Regions from separate parts of the Streptomyces sp. NPDC048295 genome, predicted to be linked through region 1. Evidence: riboswitches for the same ligand, from Rfam matches in the RefSeq annotation. Region 1 holds a riboswitch; each other region holds the start of a gene.

What was found. Region 1 has a riboswitch for cobalamin ahead of AB0D53_RS03920 (ABC transporter substrate-binding protein). Riboswitches for the same ligand answer to the same signal wherever they lie in the genome.
Region 2: it holds a riboswitch for cobalamin, as region 1 does, so the genes downstream of both, AB0D53_RS30860 (ABC transporter substrate-binding protein) here and AB0D53_RS03920 (ABC transporter substrate-binding protein) in region 1, are expected to answer to the same signal.
Region 3: it holds a riboswitch for cobalamin, as region 1 does, so the genes downstream of both, AB0D53_RS10765 (cobalamin biosynthesis protein) here and AB0D53_RS03920 (ABC transporter substrate-binding protein) in region 1, are expected to answer to the same signal.

The regions. Positions count from the first base shown of each region.
Region 1 covers NZ_JBEZLL010000002.1:354,223-361,543, forward strand. Annotated here, with positions in the region: partial or broken gene AB0D53_RS03900 (enoyl-CoA hydratase) at 332-427, shown strand; gene AB0D53_RS03905 ((2Fe-2S)-binding protein) at 503-1,264, opposite strand; gene AB0D53_RS03910 (ABC transporter ATP-binding protein) at 1,261-2,049, opposite strand; gene AB0D53_RS03915 (iron ABC transporter permease) at 2,046-3,101, opposite strand; gene AB0D53_RS03920 (ABC transporter substrate-binding protein) at 3,098-4,084, opposite strand; cobalamin riboswitch at 4,123-4,246, opposite strand; gene AB0D53_RS03925 (hypothetical protein) at 4,677-5,798, shown strand; gene AB0D53_RS03930 (phosphotransferase family protein) at 5,824-6,927, shown strand.
Region 2 covers NZ_JBEZLL010000025.1:103,010-110,330, reverse strand. Annotated here, with positions in the region: gene AB0D53_RS30865 (iron chelate uptake ABC transporter family permease subunit) at 1-676, opposite strand, end outside; gene AB0D53_RS30860 (ABC transporter substrate-binding protein) at 739-1,806, opposite strand; cobalamin riboswitch at 1,841-2,031, opposite strand; gene AB0D53_RS30855 (beta-ketoacyl-[acyl-carrier-protein] synthase family protein) at 2,111-3,334, opposite strand; gene AB0D53_RS30850 (acyl carrier protein) at 3,331-3,609, opposite strand; partial or broken gene AB0D53_RS30845 (acyl-CoA dehydrogenase) at 3,696-5,725, opposite strand; gene AB0D53_RS30840 (beta-ketoacyl-[acyl-carrier-protein] synthase family protein) at 5,739-7,016, opposite strand; gene AB0D53_RS30835 (hypothetical protein) at 7,215-7,321, shown strand, end outside.
Region 3 covers NZ_JBEZLL010000006.1:61,158-68,478, reverse strand. Annotated here, with positions in the region: gene AB0D53_RS10785 (cobyrinate a,c-diamide synthase) at 1-93, opposite strand, end outside; gene cobO (cob(I)yrinic acid a,c-diamide adenosyltransferase) at 104-703, opposite strand; gene AB0D53_RS10775 (putative cobaltochelatase) at 703-2,721, opposite strand; gene AB0D53_RS10770 (cobyric acid synthase) at 2,783-4,309, opposite strand; gene AB0D53_RS10765 (cobalamin biosynthesis protein) at 4,306-5,304, opposite strand; cobalamin riboswitch at 5,449-5,580, opposite strand; gene AB0D53_RS10760 (hypothetical protein) at 5,731-5,961, opposite strand; gene AB0D53_RS10755 (inorganic phosphate transporter) at 5,984-7,243, opposite strand.

The DNA.
Region 1 (7,321 bases):
GCACCGCCCCGGGGCGAGGCGCCGGGAAGGCCGATGCCTATCCGGAGCGGCTCGCCGAGGACATCGACAGGCCCGGGTTCACTGTCGCGCTCGCCCCGGACGACACACGGTGGTCGGCCGGGTGACGGCACGGACGGCCCCGGCCCCCTTCCCACCAGCCGCTGCTACCCGGGGATATCGGCGGGGCTGGGCGGAGAACGCGCCGCCGACCGGCCGTGCGGTGCCCGGGAGGCGGACGAACTCGCCGTCTCGGCCCAAGCACATGGCGGCGGCCCCGGCGCCCGGCTGCTGCAGGCGGTGACCCAGGACCGGTTCGACAGGCGCTGCTGGCCGCTGACTCCTCCACGCCGTCTTCGCCACCGCCGACCGGAAGGAGGGCATGAGGGCCTTTGCGGAGAAGCGCCCACCGGCGTTCCCCCACCGCTGACCCGCAGGTCACCGCATTGCCCTGGACAGCCGCCTGTTGCGCCGAGAACCCCACGGATACCCGTGCCCGTTGGTTCTACTTCGGCCTCGTGTAAGCCCGTATCCGCTCCTCGCGGCTTGTCAGACAACAGCTCGCACATCGCACCGCCTCCGCACTCGTGTAGTACAGACAGCAGGTGTTGCGCAGATAGACCAGCCGCTCCGGGCCGTCCGGTGTACGCCGGACCCGTTCCACCTCGCCCAGCGCCGCGAGTCCGCCGGGTGCGGTGTCCACGAACTGCCGCCACCGGGCGGCCAGCAGATCCACCCGGGCCTCGTACGCGCACAGCGCCGTGGCGCAGCCATGGGCGATCCCTCCACTCAACTGCCTGGCCCCGGCGCGGGTACGACGGTGCAACGCATCGGCGATGGGCAGCAGATGCCCGTCGAGCACGGTGCGGTGCAACAGCCGTACGGAATCCTCCCCGGCCCGGGGCACCAGGAGCCGGGCACTGCGCACCCGGACTCCGCCGATCCCGTGCGCGGCGGGGCGCACCAGGACATTGCCGGACCGCATGTCCGGGACCTCGTCGTACAGTGCCCAATGGAGTACGGCGGCGGCAGTGACCCAGCCCGCGTACACCGCCATCAGGGTCAGCGCGGTCGCATGACCGGTGCGGTGGCCGCTGCCGGTGTGTTCGCGCTCCAACAGAACCGACAGCTCCACGCCCGCCGGATCGGCCAGTCGGTCGGCTGCCAGCCACGCCCCTGATTCGCCCGCGGAGGGTTCGCCTTCGGTGACCTGCCAGCGCGGCCCGTGCCGCAAGGGCGTCCAGACGGGGGAAGTGCCGTCACTCATGACAGCGGGAGGTAGACGACGTTGGGGGAGCCGGTGACCGGGTGGACGCCGATCCGGGACCGTATTCCGTATACCTCGGCCAGCAGTTCTTCCGTCAGTACCGCGTGCGGGGAACCGGAGGCCACCAGTCGTCCGGCGCTCAGGACGAACAGCCGGTCGCAGTAGGAAGCGGCCAGGTTGAGGTCGTGCAGCACCAGCAGATTGGTGGTGCCGAGGGTTCTTACCAGGCCAAGGATCTCCAACTGGTAGCGGATGTCCAGATGGTTCGTGGGTTCGTCGAGCGCCAGCAGCCCCGGTTCCTGGACCAGGGCGCGGGCGATCAGAGCCCGTTGCCGTTCCCCGCCCGACAGCTCTTCGAACCGCCGGTCGGCCAGGGACGCCGTGCCGACGCGCTGGAGCGCCCGGTCGATGCGGCGGGCGTCGTCGGCGTCGTCCTGCTCCCAGAACCGTTTGTGCGGGCTTCGGCCCATCGCCACGATCTGGCGTACGGTCAGGCCGAAGGTGCCGGGGCTGTCCTGCGGGACGACGGCGACGCGGCGGGCGCGTTCCTTCACACCGAGGGCCGCGGCGTCCGCTCCGTCCAGGAGGACCCGACCCGCTGCGGGGCGCAGGGCACCGTAGACACAGCGCAGGAAGGTGGTCTTGCCGCTGCCGTTGGGCCCGACCAGGCCGACCGTCTCGCCGGGGGCCGCGTCCAGCGTGACCGCGTCGAGCAGGGTACGGCCGGCCACCTCGTAGCTGATCCCGTCGGCGGCGAGCGCCGTCGGGGACGGTGCCTGGCTCATCCGGTGATCCCTTCGGTACGGCTGGAGCGGCGCAGCAGCCAGAGGAAGAACGGGCCGCCCACCAGGGCGGTGACCACTCCGGCGGGAACCTCTTCGGGCGCTGCCACGGTCCGCGCCAGCAGATCGGCCAGCAGCAGGAAGACGGCACCGCCGAGCGCGGTCACCGGCAGCAGTCTGCGATGGGACGCGCCGACGATCATCCGGGCGGCGTGCGGAATCATCAGGCCGACGAACCCGATCGCCCCGCTGTAGGCGACCAGCACGCCGATGATCAGTGACACCAGCACGAAGACCCCGCCCCGGAAGCGTCCGGGGTCCAGGCCGAGGCTGCGGGCCCCTTCCTCCCCGGTCAGCAGCAGATCCAGCGGACGGGCCAGGCTGATCAGGAGTACGGCCCCGACGCCCAGTACCACGGCGGGCAGCGCCAGTTGGTCCCAGCGGGCGCCACCCAGGCCGCCCAGGGTCCAGAACAGGATCGCCCGCACATGCTCGGCCCGCGAGGACAACACCAGGATCAGGCTGGTGAACGCGGACAGTACGTACTGGACCGCCACCCCGGCCAGAATCAGCCGGCCCGTTGTCATGGTGCCGCCGCGCCGGGCCATCGCGTAGACGGCGACCAGCGCTGCCATGGACCCGATGAACGCGGCAATGGGCAGCGCCACGTCGGTGGCCGCCCCGGCGCCGACTCCCAGCACGACGACCACGGCAGCGCCCGCTGATGCCCCGGACGAGGCGCCCAGCAGAAACGGATCGGCCAACGGATTACGCACCAGCGCCTGGAGCACCGTGCCCGACAGGGCCAGCCCGGCGCCGACCACGGCCCCGAGCAGCACCCTGGGCAGCCGCACCTCCCACACGATCGTCGGGTATGCACCGGTGCGTTCACCGCCCAGGACCGTACTCAGCACCTCGCCCGGCGGAATCCGTACCGGGCCGAGCGCCAGACCGGCCACCACCGCCGCGAGCAGCAGCACCGTGAGGACGCCGATCACGACGGGGGCCGAGCGGAGGACGGACTTCGGACCGGGGCGGGCGGACCCCGCGCTCACGGGGTGCCGGGGTGCAGCTGCCCGGCCAGGTCCTGTACGGCGTCGGCGACCCGGACACCGAGCACGGCCGAGGACAGCGGGAGCACCGCGAACTTCTTGTTCTTGATCGCCGGTACGTCCGCGAGTGCCGGATCGTCGAGCAGCCGCTTCTTCTTGGCCGCCACCGTGGTGCCCCCGTAGTCGTAGATCACGACCACCTCGGGCTTGCGCTTGATGACCTGCTCCCAGGACACGTCGCCGAAGGTGGAGTCGAGGTCCGTGAAGACGTTTCTGCCCCCGGCGAGCCGGACGATCTCGTTGCCGATGCCCTTGCCGCCCGCGGTGAACGCCGAGCTGTCGCCGGAGTCGTACACGAACACCGAGGGACGTGCGGCGCCCTTGAGCCCCGCCTCGACCGTCGTGATCTTCTGTCGCTCCTCGGCGATCAGCTTCCTGCCGCGTTCCGGTACGCCGAAGGTCCTGGCGACTTCGGTGATCTCGGTGGCGAGCTGATCGATACCGACCTTGCCCTTGGCGCAGTTCTCGATGTTCAGCCGGGTGTTGATGCCGTCCTTCTGGAGCCCCGCCCGGTCCTGGCCCTTGGCCTTGTCGAACGCGCTGCTGTACCCGCCGTAGACGAAGTCGGGGTTGGCGCCGAGCAGTACTTCCTTGGAGGGGTATTCCTTCGCGAGCACTTTGGTCCCGGCGTACGCGGACCGGTACTCCGGCAGGATGCTGTCGTCGAGGTAGGCGGTCCCGGCCAGCCGGTCCTGGAGCCCGAGGGCCAGCATGATCTCGGTGACGTGCTGGTTCATGGTGACGACCCGCTTCGGAGGGGCGTCGAAAGTCGTCTTCGTGCCGCAGTTGGTGACCGTGTAGGGAAAACCGTCGGCGGCCGGTGCGGACTCTGGCTTGCTCTCGCCGCCCGTGCCGGAGCCGCAGCCGGTGAGTGGCAGGAGGAGCAGCGGTATGAGCGCGAGCGGTACGCGGCGGATTCGGGGCATGGCCGAGCCTTTCCGGGGGATGTCCTCGTCCCCTGGTTCGTACGAGAAGGCGGCGCGGCCAGTATCTGGCTTCCGGGCTGCTGCAGCCCGGTCACAGTGGCGGGACCGTACCGGATTCACACCGGTTTCCTGACGCGCGTCGCCTGAGTTTCGAAGACCATTCTGTCAGACCGTGTATTCCGGAAGGGCCTGCCCCTCGCACTGCCGACCACGGCCGGCCCCGGACACTGATGTCCGCGACGGCGACCGGTACTCCGGACGGTTCCGCTCTCAGCCGTAGGGCCGCCCGTTCCTGCGAGTCCCTTTCCTCACCAGCTGGATGCAGGAAAGATGCGGTTCGTCCAGGAATGTTCGTCCAGGCCCGGCAACCTGAGGAAAGGCACCCGCATTGTCGGCTTGGGGCAGCCGTACATCGGCGCTGCCGGGCGCATCGAGAACAGACGGGCCGCCGTCCACCTCGCCCACTCCACCCCGCAATGGCACACCGCTGTCGACGGACACCGTGACGGCGCCGAGCCTCTGGCCACGGTTATGGATCTGACATATCGTCAGGTCCTGTGCAAGCTCCCGATGAGCCCCGCCGGAGGCCCTTGTGCCGGAACGCCCCGTAGCCCTCGATGAATACCCCGTGCATCAAGTGCCGCTCTCCATGCGTCACATCGCCACCAGCGACCGCAACGCCTACGACCGCTGCATCTTCCACGTCTTCGACCACACCGGCAGCGCCCTGCTCGTCCTGGGCCTGGGCGTCTACCCCAATACCGGCGTGATCGACGCCTTCGTCACGCTCCGCCTGGGCGACGAACTCCTCGCCGTACGTGCCTCCGACGCCCTCACCGAGGACCGGATGCGGATGGAGGTCGGCCCGCTCCGCATCACCGTCGACGAGCCGCTGAAGCGTTTCACGCTGCACTGCGCCGCCGACCCGGCCGACCCCGGCGGCCTGTCGTGCGATCTCAGCTGGCAAGGAGCCTTCGAGCCGCTGTGGGAGCCGCACCACACCATGCGCCGCGGCAACCGCCTCACTCTGGAAGGCCGCCGCTTCGTTCAGGCCGGCACGGTGACCGGCGTCATCCGCGCGAAGGGCGAGGAGATCGACGTCACCGCCGACGAGTGGACCGGCACACGCGACCGCAGTTGGGGCGTGCGGCCCATCCCCGGCGAGGACGGCGGACGCGCGGGGGAGGAGCACGTCCCCGGAGGTTTCCATTGGCTGTGGTGCCCCGTCCGGTTCGACGACCGGTTCCTGATGGTGATCGTCCAGGAGGAGCCCGACGGCTACCGCACCCTCAGCGACGCCGTCGAGGTACGTGACAGCCACCCCGACACCCAACTGGGCTGGCCTCAGCCGGACATCACGTACCGCTCCGGTACACGCCACCCCGAGCACGCGGTCATTCATCTTGCCGACCGCCGGCGCAAGGACATCGAGCTCACCGCGGAGATCCTCGTTTCCTCCCCGCTGGCCGTCGGCGCGGGCTACCCACCCGCTGACGACTGGAGCCACGGGACGTGGCACGGCCGCCACTGGGTCGACCGACGCAGCTACGACCTCGCAGACCTGTCTGCGCACCCCATGGCCGCATTCGGCGTCACCGAACACTCCGCCCGTTTCACCCTCGACGGCACCACCGGCTACGGGATCTTCGAGCACGGCACGTTCGGCCGCCACGACCCGAGCGGCTTCACCGGCTACGACTCGGTGGCGCCCTGACGTACGGAGACCTCGTATGGCAGCAATTCCCGAAGCACCCCGGATCCGGCGCACCACCCGCGACCCGGAGGAACTCACCCGCCGGCTCGCATCCTGGCTGGCGGCCGTCCACCCCGGAGCCCGCCCGGCCACCGTCACCGTGCCGGACTCCAACGGCATGTCGAGCGAGACCCTGCTCTTCGACATCGAGCAGGACGAAGCCGCCGCGCCGCCCCCCGTCCGCCGCTGCGTACTGCGCCTGGCCGCGGACCCGAACGCGTACACCATCTTTCCCGCCTACGACATGACCCGTCAGTACCAGGTGATGCGTCTTGTTGCCGCACGCACCGACCTGCCCGTACCCGCCGTGCACTGGCTGGAGACCGACCCCGCCCATCTCGGTGCGGAGTTCTTCGTGATGGAGCGCGTCGAGGGGCGTGTGCCGCCCGACGTGATGCCGTACACCTACGAGGGCAATTGGCTGCACGCCGCCACGGACGCCGAGCGCGAACAACTGGAGCAGGCCAGCATCTCCATCCTGGCGCGACTGCACGACCAGGTGCCGGTGTCGGAGGCGGGATTCCTCGCAGGGCGGGGGAGCGGCAGCCCGCTGCGGCGGCATGTGGAGGACCTTCGGACGTACTACGGCTGGGTCGTCGACGGCCGTCCGCGCTCACCGGCCATCGAGGCCGCCTTCGCCCGGTTGGAGGAGCTGTGGCCGGCCGAGGAGGGCGAGACGGTGCTCAGCTGGGGCGACGCGCGGATCGGCAACATCATCTATGACGGCTTCGAGCCCACCGCCGTCCTCGACTGGGAGATGGCCGCCCTCGGACCACGGGAGCTGGACCTAGGGTGGGCGATCTACCTGCACCGCTTCTTTCACGACCTCACAGTCGCACTGGGGCAGGAAGGACTGCCGGAGTTCTTCCGGCGGGCGGCGGTGGAGGAGCGGTACGCGAAGCTCACCGGGCACACACCGCGGGACATGGACTTCCACACGCTCTACGCCTGCCTTCGGCACGCGATCGTGATGCTACGAGTCGGCTACCGGCAGATCCACTTCGGCGAGGTCGCGGCGCCGGCCACCACCGATGACCTGGTCATGAACCGGGCGGCGCTGGAGGCCATGACGGAGGGCCGCTACTGGTAGTGCATCCTGCCGTGCCCGTAGAGCCGTTGCCGGACCCGGCGACATCGGGGCCGGCCGCGGATTGCTCCACTGCCCCGGGGCCCGAGGGTGTTTCCATGGGGTGAGCCGGGGGAGTCGGGCCGCGTTCGCAGGGGATGCTCAATTTCTTTGTGCGGGGTTGTCGCGTCCGGCGAGGAGCGGACCGACGACCGTGAGAAGCACGAGGTGCTCTCGCTCAGGCGTCGGGCGGCGAGCGCGACGCGGCCTGCTCCCATCCCGCCACTTCGTGCGCGTGCTGTGTGCCCATGCGAAACGGTTCGACGTGGTCTCTGACGGCCGACTCCTCCGGAACCGGACCGACAACTACGTGGATGCTGCACCTATTTTCGGGTTCGCGCTGGATCACCGGAAGACC
Region 2 (7,321 bases), on a different contig from region 1:
CGTCGAGCGTACGGGCATGGCCCAGACAGACCAGCAGCGTCACGGCGAGAACGGCGGCGCAGATCCACACATCGGTCCAGCCGACCCCGGCGAGCGAGCCGAGCAGCCAGAACAGCACGCCGCGGGTCTGCTCGGCGTCGGCCGCGGTCATCACGACGAAGGAGGTGAGCGCGGAGAACAACTGCATGGCCGCGACACCGGAGAGCACGACCCGGTCGGTCGTGCCGCCCAGGGTGTGGCTGAGCAGCAGCACGAGGGCGAACGAGCAGAGCGCACCGGCGAACGCGCCCGTCGAGACCGACACCGCTCCCCCGCCGACGCCGAGCACGACGACCACGACCGCGCCGGTGGACGCCCCTGAGGAGACCCCGAGGACGAACGGGTCGGCGAGCGGGTTGCGGAGCAGCGACTGCATGACGGTCCCGCACACCGCGAGTCCGGCGCCGCACACCGCGGCGAGCAGGGTGCGCGGCATGCGCAGGTTCCAGATGATGCCGTCCCGGATCGGGGAGAGCCGTGAACGGCCCCATCCGAGGTGGGAGGCGACCGCGGACCAGACGTCGGCCACGGAGATCCGGGCAGGGCCGATGGTGACGGCGAGGGCGACGGAGCCCACGAGCAGCGCGATGCCGCACACCCACAGGATCCCGCCGCGCAGCCTCCTTACACCCTTCACGGCACGGACGGAGGTGACGGGGTCCGGCGGCGCGGCCACCGCGGTGCCGCGTCCGGTCCCCGTCACCCGGCGAACCCGAACCGGCGCAGCCCGGCGGCGACGCGTTCGACGCCCTCGACCGTCCGGATGGACGGGTTCAAGGACTGCCCGCTGAGCAGGACGTACCGCTTGTGTCTGACGGCGTCCATGTTCTTCGTGACCGGATTGGACTCCAGGAACTCGATCTTCTTCGCGGCGCTCTCGGCGGTCTGGGCCCTGCGGGTCAGGTCACCGACGACCAGGACGTCGGGATTGCGGTCGGCGACGGTCTCCCAGCTGATCTGGGGCCATTCCTCGTGGGTGTCGTCGAAGACGTTCTTCGCGCCGAGCTCCTCGGTGATGATTCCGGGCGCTCCGCAGCAGCCGGCCAGGTAAGGGGACTTGGAGTCGGAGAACCAGTACAGGAGGGTGGCACCGGAGGCGTCGATGCCCTCGGCCGCCTTCCTCACCCGGGCCCGCAGCTGTGTCACGAGCGCGTCGCCGCGCTCCGGTACGCCGAACACCCGGGCCAGGTCGCGCACTTCGCCGTAGACGCTGTCCATGGTCAGCCGCGCGGTACGGGAGCCGTCGCCACCCTTGCTGTTGTCCTTGCCGGTGCAGTCGGCGGGCGAGACGTAGGTGGGGACGCCGAGTTCCTCGAACTGTTCGCGCGGTGCGACGCCGCCCTTGGCTAGTGTCGATGCGAACGACGCGCTGACGAAGTCGGGCTCGCGGTCCAGGACCTTCTCCGAGGACGGCCGGTTGTCCGAGATCCTGGGCACCCGGGCGTTGGCCTTCTCCAGGCCCTTCATCACCGGGTCGGTCCAGGTGGCGGTGGCTGCCAGCCGGTCGGCGAGGCCGAGGGAGAGCAGGATCTCCGTCGATCCCTGGTCCACCGGGACGGCGCGGCGCGGCGCGGCTTCGACGGTGACGGTGCGTCCGCAGTTCTTCAGTGTCACCGGGTATCCGTGCGCGGGGCCCGGTTTCGAGGCGGATTCACCGGCTCCGCCTCCGCAGGCGGTCAGCAGGACGAGTCCCGCCGAGAGCAGGGCCATGGTGCGGACAGGGCTGGCTATGGACGGCACGGGGTCCCTCTGCGTCTCGGGGCTCATGCGCGGAGCCCGCTGTACGGAGTCCGCGGCCCGGTGCCGGGTCGCGGGTACCAGCAGGTCTTCGGACTCGGGTTCCTTCGGACGGGACGCCTTCCCAGGACACCCGAGGGTGGTCCCAGTGGCCGTGGCCCCGCCCGTCCCCCTCACCGCTGCGCGTCAGTTCCGGATTCGCACCGGATTCCCTGACCCCTTACGTGGAGTTCGACTGGCCCCGGCAAGCTATCACGAGCCTCTGCGCAGCTCATGAGGGGTGTGGCCGGTGGTACGCCGGGCAGTGTTTCCCGTCGCACCACCTGCCGGATGCCTACGGACGCTGAAGAGCGATCACGGCGTTGTGTCCGCCGAAGCCGAAGGAATGGCTGACGGCACGCCGGATGGGCTGCCGCAGCGGTTGCCCGGTGACGCATTCGATGTCGAACTCGGGCGCCGGGGCGTCCAGGTTGGCGATCGGTGGGACGACTCCGCGCTGGAGCGTGAGGACGGTGAGTCCGGCCTCGATCGCTCCGGCCGCCCCCATGCAGTGCCCCAGTACGCCCTTGGGAGCGGTGACGGGCGGCCGGTGCGGGTAGACCCGGGCGATCAGGGCGGCCTCGGCGGCGTCGTTGACCGGGGTCGCGGTGCCGTGCGCGTTGACGTGCTCGACGTCCTCGGCCGCCCAGCCCGCGTCGCGCAGCGCGGCCTCCACCGCCGCCTGGGCGACCGTGCCGGAGGGATGCGGGCTGATGGGGTGGTGGGCGTCGGTGGTGGCGCCGGTGCCGGCGAGCAGTGCCCGTGGAGCCGCGCCGCGGGCCCGGGCGTCCTCCGTCCGTTCCAGCACCATGACGGCCGCGCCCTCGCCCATGACCAGTCCGGCCCGGTCCGCCGCGAAGGGTCGGCAGAGTCCGGCCGGGTCTCCGTCTTTCCGGGCCCCTGCGCCGGACCGGGCGAACCCGGCCATGGCGACCGGGTAGACGATCGACTCCGTGGCTCCGGCGATCGCGATGTCGCACTGCCCGGTGACCAGGAGGTCGCGGGCGACGGACAGCGCGGTGACGCCGGACGAACAGGCGGTGCACGGGGCCATGCTGGGTCCGGTGGCCCGCAGCTGGATCGCGATCTCGGCCGCGGGCATGTTCGGAATGGTGAGCAGGATGCCCGAGGGCGAGGTGGCCCCGGCTCCGAGCCGGTCCATCACGACCGCCTGCTCGGTCAGCGAGGCGGAGCCCCCGCTGCTGGTGCCGACGACCACCGCGACCCGGGTGCCCTCCCACCCTGCCGGGTCGAGCCCGGCGTCGGCGACCGCCTCCCGGGCCGCGAGCACCGCGAGCTTCACGTACTTCCCCATGCGGAAGGACGCACGGCCGCCGATCGCGGCGTCCAGGTCGATGCCGTCGACCATGCACGCGAAGTCGATCGCGCATCCTTCGAGTTCGGCGACGGTCCGGGCCGGTGACACGCCCGCGCACACACCCTCCCAGGTGGATTCGGTGTCGTTGCCGACCGGGGTGATCATGCCCAGGCCGGTGACGGCGACGGCCGGCCTGTTCATCGGGCGTTGCTCATCGCCGGCCCGCCGCCCACCCGCGCCCCGCCGTCGCCCGCCGGGTCGATGAACCGTGTGATGTCGGCCAGCGTGGCGTTCTTGGGAAGCTGGTCGAAGTCCCGGACACCGCCCGCCGTCTCCCTGATCAGGACGGCGAACTCGGCAACGGCGAGGGAGTCCATCTCCAGGCTGTCCATGGTGGAGCCCGGGTGGATCTCGGCAACAGGCACTTTGAAGGTGTGTGTCAGAACCTCGGTGATCTTGGGGTGAATCGTACTCATGAGCTTTCTCTCCATCATTCGGTCCGGCTGCCGGGCCGGCGGTGACACCGTCCCGACGCCGAATCAACTGGGCGGAGTGCCTCCAGTTACGCCTTGTGCCGAACCGATTCGGCACCGTCCTCCCCGCGCTCCCCGCACCACCGGGCCAGGACGGACGCCGTACCCCAGTAAGCCAGCAGGACAACGCGGACGCCGAGGGCGCCGGCCGCCTCCCTGACCCGGTGACCCCGTACAGCAGTTCCCTTTCTCGTCATGGCTCTCACCGCTCGTCCGGCACCGTCGCGCGGCCCTCGTCACGCTGCCAGGCGCCGTCCGGGTCGTCGTAGGCGGCCACGTAGTCGGCTCCGGCGATGGGCCAGTCGGCGAGCAGTTCCGGCGGCAGCGCGAAGGACTCGACGAGGCCGGGAAGACGGGCGGCGACCGTGGTGATGAGCTCCTCCACCCGGTCCGGCAGCCGGTTGACCTGATCGGCGGTCAGCAGGCCCGCTGCCAGCAGATCACCGCTGTTCCGGGCGATCCGGTCGAGTGCGAAGAGCCGGTGCAGCTCGTCGAGCCGTTCGCGGGCGGGCCCCTCGGGCAGCGCCGCCACCGCTTCCGCGTACGCCTCGGCCGCCTGCCGCTGGGCATGGGCCTCGACGCCGCGCAGGGCGGGCCCGGAGGCAGCGTTCCACCGTCCCAGCGGATCGCCGTGCGGTGCGAGGCCCATCCGCTCCCGGGCCCGGACGAACCAGATCCGCTCCAGCTCCGCGAGCAGCCTGTCGAGGAATCCGGGGTCGTCGAGATCACCGGGTCCGCCGCCGGGGGAAGGCCCGGGTCCCGGTGGTGCGGCGGCGAAGAGCATCTCCGCGGCCGCCTTGGCGTGGATCGCCATGTTGTCGCCCTCGGCGGTGATGGCGCCCTCCACGCCGGTGAGGAGCTCACTCATGCCGTTGTTCTCCAGGAGCGCCTGGGCGCCGCAGCGTTCCCGGCATTCCACGATCACGGACCTGGCCTGCCAAGTGATCCACCCCTTGGCGACGGCCACCAGACGCTCCGCCTCCTCCGGCTGCCCGCCCTGCTCCCACCGGTCCAGGGCCCTGCGGTGCAGCAGGCTCATCGCGAAGACGGTGGCGGTGGCGGTGGCGAGCGGTCCGTGATGGCTGCGGTGGGCGATCACCGGCACCGGACGTGAGCCCCGGTGACCCGAGATGTACCGGTGGCCGCCGTAGCGGACGGCGACGGCGAGGGTCGCCCGCGCGCAGCCGACCGCGCAGGCCGTCATCGAGATCTTGCCGGAGGTGACACGGCCGATCGACGTGAGGAAGCGGCGTCTGCGGTTGTCGATGGCACTGCTGAACTCCCCGTCCGCGCCGATCCGTCCATGGTCCCCGCCCAGCAGCGCGGTACGTCCCACGAAGACCCGGTCGAAGGAGGTCAGGCAGTGGTCCACCGGACTGCCGGTACGGGTGGGGAGCCTGCGGATCCGTACGCCGGGCAGCGGCTGTTCGGCATCGGTGAGCGGGACGAGGAAGAGGAAGACCCCGTGATCGGCGCCGTCCACGAGCAGACGCGCGGCCACGAGCCCCGTTTTCGGGCCGCCGGCCGGACCGGTGTTGGGCATGAATTTCTGCGCCCCGGCGTGCGGGGTGCGGAGCATGAACCCGTCGCGTCCGCGGTCGTACTCGGCCGTGGTCTCGACGGCCGCGGCGTCGTTGCCGTGCGCCACCTCCGTACAGAGAAAGGTGCCGATGCGCCGCAGCCGCAGGAAGTCCGACAGGTCGTGGTGGCCTTCGGCCCCGTGGTCGAGGAGGCTGCCGAGGAAGAGGTTGTAGTGGATGCCCGCCACCGTGGTGAGTGCCGGGTCCACCGGCCCGAGCCATTCGTGCAGGGCGGCCAGGGCGCGGTGGTCGGCGGCCAGCCGGGCTCCGCTGTCCAGGCAGTCGTTGAGGACGCGCAGCCGCTCGTAGGCGAGGGCCAGGCGCTCCTCGGTGGTGCGGTGCTCCGGGCGGCGGAAGGGTTCCGTACTGATCAGTCGCTGCCAGAAGCCGTGCTCCCGGCGGTGGTTGTCGCCGAGGAGCACGCCGGTGAGGAGGTCTGTGGACCGTTCGGCGGAGGGGCTGTCGATCGTTGCGGTCATAAAAATATAACGATCAAGCAATGGCGAGGACACCCGGATCCGCGGGCGGCGGACCATCCGGTTCGACGCGCTCGAAGGCGAGTACGACGTTGTGCCCGCCGAAGCCGAAGGAGTGACTCAGCGCCCGCTCGACGTGCTGGGTCCGGGGCTCCTTGACCACACAGTCGAGGTCGAATCCGTCCGGCAGCGAGTCCAGGTTGGCGATCGGCGGGACGAGGCCGTGCTCCAGGGTCAGTACGGTGGCGGCCGCCTCGATCGCCCCGGACGCCGCGAGGGTGTGGCCGATCACCCCCTTCGGGGCGGTGACCGAGGGCCGGTGGGGGAAGAGTCCGGAGATCAGCTCGGTCTCCATCGCGTCGTTCAACCGGGTCGATGTGCCGTGCGCGTTGATGTGGTCGACCTCGTGGGCCGCCCAGCCCGCCTCGCGCAGCGCGGCCTCGACGGCCTTGCGCGCACCGCCGCCTTCCGGGTCCGGGGCGGTGGGATGGTGGGCGTCGGTGGCGGAGCCGGCACCGGCCAGCAGGGCGCGCGGCCGTCCGCCCCGGGCGAGCGAGTCGGCCCTCCGTTCCAGTACGAGCACGGCGGCGCCCTCGCCGATCACGAACCCGTCCCGGTCCGCGGCGAACGGACGCGACGCCCCCGCGGGGTCGCCGGTGCGCAGCGAGAGCGCGCCCATTCCGGCGAAGGCGCTCACCACCAGCGGGGTCAGCACGGCCTCCGCACCACCGGCCACCACCACGTCGCACCGGTCGTCCAGCAGCAGGTCGCGGGCGAGGGCGAGGGCCGTCGCCCCGGACGCGCAGGCGGTCGCCGGGGCCAGGCTGGGGCCGTGTGCCCGCAGGGCGATGGCCACCTCCCCGGCCGCCGCATTGGGCATCATCATCGGGACCAGGAGCGGTGACACCGCGTCCGCTCCGCCGTCGTCGAGCCTGCGTACGTTGTCGACGAGCACGGACACCCCGCCCACCCCTACGCCGAGCACCACCGCGACCCGGTCGCCGTCCCACCGCTCCGGTGACAGACCGGCGTCCGCCACCGCCCGCCGGGCGGCGACCAGTGCCATCTTCACGAACCGCGCCATCCGCCACACCGAACGTCCGCCGACCGCTCCGTCCAGATCGATCCCGTCCACCGGACAGCCGAAGTCGACCGGCAGTCCCGCCAGTTCCTCGCAGCCGCGGGCCGTCGACACACCGGCGCACAGCCCCTCCCAGAAGGTGTGCTCGTCCGCGCCCGCCGGAGTCACCAGCCCCAGTCCCGTCACCGCGACGTCCCTGTCGAGCCGCGCCATGTCCGCCCCCTCCGCCGTAATCGATCACGCCTACCGGTTGTCGAACGGCAGTAGCCCCGGGGAGGATGCGGCCAATGAGCCGAAAGGGGCATCGGCACGCCCGGCTGATCGAACACCACCGCACGCCACGGTGACTGTGTTCACCCGTCCGCACCAGTCCGCCGTGCCGTCGGCGGCGGCAGGCCGTCCCCTGGGGGGATGGAACCGGAGCACGATCAGCCGAAGCCCCCGGAGGACAGTGCCGAGATGGAGGCGCTGCGCGCCAGGGTGGCCGTGCTGGAGGCCCGTGCCCCGGCCCGGCACCG
Region 3 (7,321 bases), on a different contig from region 1:
GCGCCCCGCGAAGGCCGCCATCAGCCCCGTGGCGACGGTGGTCTTGCCGCTGCCCGACGAGGGCGCGGCGATCACCAGACGAGGAACGTTCACCGCGGGTCCTTCACCATTCGATGCCCCGCTGACCCTTCTGACCGGCGTCCATCGGGTGCTTGACCTTCGACATCTCGGTCACCAGGTCCGCGGCGTCCAGCAGCTTCTGCGGTGCGTTGCGCCCGGTGACGACCACGTGCTGCGTGCCGGGACGGCTGCGCAGCACCTCGACCACCTCGTCGGTGTCGACCCATCCCCAGTGCATCGGGTATGCGAACTCGTCGAGGACGTACAGCCGGTACGTCTCGGCGGCCAGGTCGCGCTTGACCTGCTCCCAGCCCTCGCGCGCCGCCTCCTCGTTGTCCATCTGGCCGTCGCGCTGGACCCACGACCAGCCCTCGCCCATCTTGTTCCAGACGACGGACCCGCCCTCGCCGCTCGCGCCGAGGACCTTCAGCGCGTTCTCCTCGCCGACCTTCCACTTCGCTGACTTGACGAACTGGAAGACGCCGATGGGCCACCCCTGATTCCAGGCGCGCAGCGCGAGCCCGAAGGCCGCCGTCGACTTCCCCTTGCCGATGCCGGTGTGCACCATCAGCAGCGGACGGTTGCGGCGCTGACGGGTGGTGAGCCCGTCGTCGGGCACGGTGGTCGGCTGTCCCTGCGGCATTACGCGGCCCTCCTGTTGGTTTCCTGAACGTCCTTGACGAGCCCGGCGATCGAGTCGGCCCGCAACTCGTCGAGCGTGACGGCACCGCCCCCCAGAGCGTGCGCCAGGCTCCCCGCGAGGCCGAGCCGTACCGGCCCCGACTCGCAGTCCACGACGACGGACGCGACGCCCTCCGCCTCGTGCAGCCGTGCCGCCCGGGCCGCCAGCGCCACCGGCTCGGGCCCCCCGGTCGCCCGCCCGTCGGTCACCACGACCAGCAGCGGCCGCCGTGACGGATCACGCAACCGCTCCACCCGCAGCACCTCGTGGGCCTTCAGCAGCCCGGCCGCGACGGGGGTGCGCCCACCGGTCGGCAGCAGCTCCAGCCGCGCCGCCGCGGCGTCCACCGAGGACGTCGGCGGCAGCGCCACCTCGGCGTCCTTGCCCCGGAAGGTGATCAGCCCGACCTTGTCCCGGCGCTGGTACGCGTCCAGCAGCAGCGAGAGGACGGCGCCCTTCACGGCCGCCATCCGCTGCCGGGCGGCCATCGACCCGGAGGCGTCCACCACGAAGAGCACGAGATTCCCCTCGCGCCCCTCCCGGACCGACTGCCGCAGATCGTCCCGCCGGACCACCAGCCCGCGCCCCGACCGCCCCCGCGCCCGCTGGTGCGGGGCGGCGGCCTGCACGGTCGCCGTGAGATGCAGCTTGGTCAGGGCGCCCTGCGGACGCCGCGCGCCGGTCGTACGCCCGTGCTCGGTACGCGCCCGGGACCGCCGCCCCGCCGCGCCCTCGCCCAGACCGGGAACGCTCAGCATCTTCGTGCGGAACGGCTCGGCGGCGCGGACCGGCTGCTGCTCAGGGCTCCCGGATGACTGCCCCTGCCCCTGTTCCCGGCCCTGCCCGGGTACGGACGGCGCGGGCGTGTCGCCGGCCGCGTCCTCGGGCCCCGGCGGCGTGTCGGGGCCGTCGCCCCGCGGGGGCCGGCCGCCGCCACCTGGGCCGTCCGGGTCCGGGTCGTCGTCCTCGCCGCCGTTCTGCTCCAGCGTGTCGTCGAGCTTGTCCTCGTCGAGCCCCGGCGCGTCGAACGGATTGCGCCGGCGCCGGTGGGGGAGCGCGAGCAGAGCCGCCTGCCGCACGTCCTCGGCGAGCACATCCGTACGCCCCGCCCAGGCGGCCAGCGCGGTGGCCGTCCGCGCCATCACGATGTCCGCGCGCATCCCGTCGACCTCGAAGGCCGCGCAGGTGGCCGCGATCTGCCGCAACGCCGCGTCCCCGAGCCGCACTTCGGGCAGCAGCGCCCGCGCGGCGGCGATCCTCGCCCGCAGCGCGTCCTCCTCGCCGGCCCACCCGGCGGCGAACGCCGCCGGGTCGTCGTCGAAGGCGAGACGCCGTCGCACGACCTCGACCCGCTGATCGGTCTCCCGGGAGGCGGCGACCTCGACGGTCAGCCCGAAACGGTCGAGCAACTGCGGCCGCAGCTCGCCCTCTTCGGGATTCATCGTCCCGACGAGCAGGAAACGCGCCGCGTGCCGCACGGAGACACCCTCGCGTTCGACGTACGAGGCGCCCATGGCGGCCGCGTCCAGCAACAGGTCCACGAGGTGGTCGTGGAGCAGGTTGACCTCGTCGACGTAGAGGATCCCGCGATGCGCGTCGGCCAGCAGACCCGGCTCGAAGGCCTTCACGCCGTCCGCGAGCGCCCGTTCGATGTCGAGCGCCCCCACGAGCCGGTCCTCGGACGCGCCGACGGGCAGCTCGACCATCCGGGCGTCCCGCGACACACCGGCCCCCGCCTCATGGGGACCGTCGGGACACGCCGGGTCCGGCGACACGGGGTCGCAGGAGAAACGGCAGCCGGGGACGACGTCCACCTCCGGCAGCAGCGCCGAGAGCGCGCGCACGGCGGTGCTCTTCGCGGTGCCCTTCTCGCCCCGTACGAGCACGCCACCGATGTTCGGTGCGACGGAGTTGAGCAGCAGGGCGAGTTGCAGGTCCTGCTGCCCGACGACGGCGGTGAACGGGAAATGCGTGCTCACGAGGCGGTCCTTCCTGCGGGTGAATGGTCATGGAAAAGGCGGCTCCCGGCAGTGCCCCGGGTCATCGGCGGCCTCCGGGGGACGCGGGGGCTCCGGGAGCGATGAAGGGAAGCCCCGACGGCGCGCCCGACTCCAGGAGCCGCAGCAACGCGTCGGTGTCCGCGTGCTCCTCCACGAGATCGCCGAGACGGTCGAGCTGTTCCTCGCGCAGCGCCGCGAACGCGGTGTCGGGGGCGGGGACGAAGCGCCGGCCGGCGGCCCGTGCGACCTCGGTCAGGAAGCGGCGGCGGAATGCGTCGCTCTCCAGCGAACCGTGCCAGTGGGTGCCCCACACGGCGCCGACCCGGCAGCCGTCGAGGAACGGCTCGCCGCCGTGCACGTCCGCCACGCCGTGGTGGATCTCGTACCCCTCGACCGGCGCGCCGAGCGCCTCGCCGACGGGCCGGGCCAGGGTCTTCTCACGGTCGAAGCGGATGCGTACGGGGAGGAGGCCGAGGCCCTCGACCCGCCCGGCCCGCGACTCGACCTCGTCCTCGATCCGCTCGCCGAGGACCTGGAAGCCGCCGCAGATGCCGAGGACCGGCCGGCCCTCGGCCGCGCGCCGCGCCAGCGCGCCGGCGAGGCCGCGCTCGCGCAGCCAGGCCAGCGCCTTCACGGTGCCGCGGGTGCCGGGCACGACGACGAGGTCCGCGTCGGACAGCTCCTCGGCGCGGTCCACGAACCTGACGACGACGCCGGGCTCGGCGGCCAGCGCGTCCACATCGGTGAAGTTCGACATCAGCGGGACCGCGCACACCGCGACGCGCAGCACGTCCTCGCCGTGCGGCGGCGCGACCACCGATTCGCGCACGGCTCCGCGCAGCGAGACCCGCAGACCGTCCTCCTCGTCGATGCCGAGGCCGTGGGCGAAGGGCAGCACCCCGTACGTCGGCCGTCCGGTGATGTCCCGCAGCATCTCCAGGCCCGGCTCCAGCAGCGACACGTCGCCGCGGAACTTGTTGACGAGATAGCCGGCGATCAGCGACTGGTCCTCGGCGGCGAGCAGCGCCGTCGTGCCGAAGAACGAGGCGAAGACACCGCCGCGGTCGATGTCGCCGACGACCACCACCGGGAAGCGCGCCGCCCGCGCTATACCCATGTTCACGATGTCCGTGCGCCGCAGATTGATCTCGGCCGGGCTCCCCGCCCCCTCGCAGATCACCGCGTCGTACGTGCTCCGGAGCTGCTCCAGGCAGTCCACGACCGTGGAGAGCAGGGCCTGCTGCCGGCCGCCGTGGTAGCCGCGGGCGCTCATCTCGCCGACCGGCTTCCCCATCAGGACGACCTGGCTGGAGCGGTCGCTGCCGGGCTTGAGCAGGACCGGGTTCATCAGCGCGCTCGGCTCCACACGGGCCGCCTGGGCCTGCATGGCCTGGGCGCGCCCGATCTCGGCGCCCTCGCGGGTGACGAACGAGTTCAGCGACATGTTCTGCGCCTTGAAGGGCGCCACCTTCACGCCCCGGCGCACGAGCCAGCGGCAGATGCCCGCGGTGACGACGCTCTTGCCCGCGTCGGAAGTGGTTCCGGCGACCAGCAGCCCGCCGCTCATGCGCTTCTCCGTCCTGCGATACGAGGTCCCGCCGCGCGGCGGGACGTGATCCGTCGTGCGGCCAGGGCCGCGCCGAGCCGTCCCGCCACGCACACGCCGAGGGCCAGCGCGCCCACCCGGCGCGACAGCCGCACCGCGCGCTCGATGTCCGCGGTCTCCACCGCCCGGCCCGTCTCCCCGTTGAGCACGGGGCGGTGCTCGACCCGGCCGCCGTACGCGAGGGTGCCGCCGAGCCGTACGCCCAGCGCGCCCGCGAACGAGGCCTCCACCGGGCCCGCGTTGGGGCTCGGGTGCTGGGCGGCATCGGCCCGCCAGGCGCGGACCGCTCCCTGCGGCCGCCCTCCGGCGGCCACGGCGAGCAGGGCCGTGAGCCGGGCACCGGGCCAGCCCGCGAGGTCGTCGAGGCGGGCCGAGGCCCAGCCGTAGCGGCGGTGGCGGGGCGACTTGTGCCCGACCATGGCGTCGAGGGTGTTGGCGGCCCGGAAGCCGGCCAGCCCGGGGACCCCGGCCAGCGCGCCCCACACCAGGGCGCCGACCACGGCGTCCGAGGTGTTCTCCGCCACGGACTCGACCACGGCGCGGGCGATCTGCGGACCGTCCAGGGACTGCGGGTCGCGCCCGCACAGATGCGGCAGCCGCTCCCGGGCCAGGTCGATGTCACCGGCCGACAGGGCGGAGCCGATGGCCCGTGCCTCACGGCCCAGGGAGGTGCCGCCGACGACGGACCAGGTGGCGGCCGCGGTCAGCGCCACGGAGGCGGCGGGGCTGCGGCGTACGGCGCGGGCGAGCAGCGCGGCACCGCCGGCGGCGCCTCCGGCGCAGACGAGGGTGTGCAGCGTGCCCCACCCGCGGTGGTCGCGCCACAGCCGGCGCTCGACGACCGCCGCGGCCCGCCCGAAGGCGGCGACCGGGTGTCCCCGGCGGGGATCACCGAGCAGCAGATCGCCGATCAGACCGGCCGTGGCGCCGTACGCGAAGATGCGGTCGGCTCGCACGGCTCAGCCGGCCGTCGCGCCTCGGCGGACCTTCGTACAGGAGGCTCTCGGCGAGAGCACCGGGACAGCGGACGCACGGCAGCCGGGCATGGCGATATGTCCTCACTCAGGGTCCGCGCCCTGGTTCGACGTGACCGGCGACGAGAGTCTCCTGGCTCCCGGATCCGCGGTTCCCCCGGCCTTCCAGCCCGCTCGCGCGTGCCGTGACTTCCGGTGTGGGGGACCGCTCCCCGGTGACAGTGGCGGGACCGCGCCGGATTCGCACCGGCTTCCTCTGCTGTCGCCGTAATTGGCTCCGGCAGTCCACCACGCTCCGCGAACGCCCGTCAACCTGCCGTTGACCTGCGGCTGCGCAGTGTGCTGATACCCACATCGGGCCGGACACCACAGGTGTCCGGCCCGACGGGGGAGCGTGCGCGGGGTGGTTCAGGCGACGATCAGATAGATGCCGTACGCGACGGCCGCCGCGCACAGCGTGAAGCAGACGTACGCGCCGGCGCGGGCCAGCAGCACCGAGCCGCCGGAGCCGCCCTGCGCCGCCGGTTCCGGCTGCTTGGAGAGGCCGACGATGCCCAGGGTGAAGAGGCCCACCAGCGCGACGGTGACGACGAGGGAGACGCCGAATACGGAGCCGAGGGCTGCCCAGTCGATGTTCATGCTGAATCCTTAGACGGCCGGGTCAGACGGTGGCGGGTCGCGCCGGGTCCTGGGTGGTTCCGGCCGGGGCCGGAATGGTGGTCATGAGGTTCTGGGCCGTTGCCTGGGCCGCGGTGGGCGGCGGGCTGACGGCGGCGATGGCCGTGGTTATGACGCCCACCGGCTCGGCTTCCGCCGGGGCGACGTCGCCGTGGCCGACCGGCTTGCGCCGCGACACCAGCCAGATCGCACCGGATCCCGCGACCAGCAGCGCCGCGACGACCACGACGCCCCAGGTGCCCTGCTTGGTGAGGAGTTCCGCGCCCGCACCGACCAGACCGGCGGCCGGCAGCGTCAGACCCCAGGCGACGAACATCCGGGTGGCGGTGGACCAGCGGACCACCCCGCCCTGGCGGCCGAGGCCCGCGCCCATCACGGCGCCGGAGCAGGACTGGGTGGTGGAGAGGGAGAAGCCGAGGTGCGAGGAGGCCAGGATGACGGTGGCCGCGCTGGTCTGGGCGGCGAAGCCCTGCGGCGGCTTGAGGTCGGTGAGGCCGCTGCCCATGGTGCGGATGATCCGCCAGCCGCCCAGGTAGGTACCGAGCGCGATGGCCGTACCGGCGCAGACGATGACCCAGACCGGCGGGTTGGCGCCCGGGTGCAGGACGCCGCCGGTGACCAGGGCCAGGGTGATGATGCCCATGGTCTTCTGCGCGTCGTTGGTGCCGTGGGCGAGGGAGACCAGCCCGGCCGAGGCGATCTGGCCGGCCCGGTACCCCTTGGCGGTGGCCTTCTCCTGGGCGTCGTTGCGGACCTTTCCGCCGATCCGGTACGTCAGCCTGGTGGCCAGCAGCGCGGCCAGACCGGCGACGATCGGGGCGGCGAGGGCGGGGAGCAGCACCTTGGTGACGACGGTGCCGCCGTTGACGGACGACCAGCCCGCGGACATCACGGCGGCGCCGATCAGACCGCCGAACAGGGCGTGCGAGGAGCTGGACGGCAGTCCGACCAGCCAGGTCAGCAGATTCCACAGAATGGCGCCGACGAGTGCCGCGAAGATGACTTCTGTTCGCAGCCCGTCCTCGTTGATGATCCCGCCGGAGATCGTCTTGGCGACCTCCACCGACAGGAACGCGCCGACGAGATTGAGAACGGCGGACATGGCCACCGCTGTCTTCGGTCTGAGTGCACCGGTCGAGATGGTGGTCGCCATCGCGTTCGCGGTGTCGTGGAAACCGTTCGTGAAATCGAACACTAGAGCTGTCACGATCACAATCGCGAGTAGCAGCGTGATGTGTTCCATTTACCCAGGCAATCGTTCGGCGTCATTGGCATGTGGACCGTAGGCAACCTGGGTGAACGGAAGATGAACTGGGCGGGG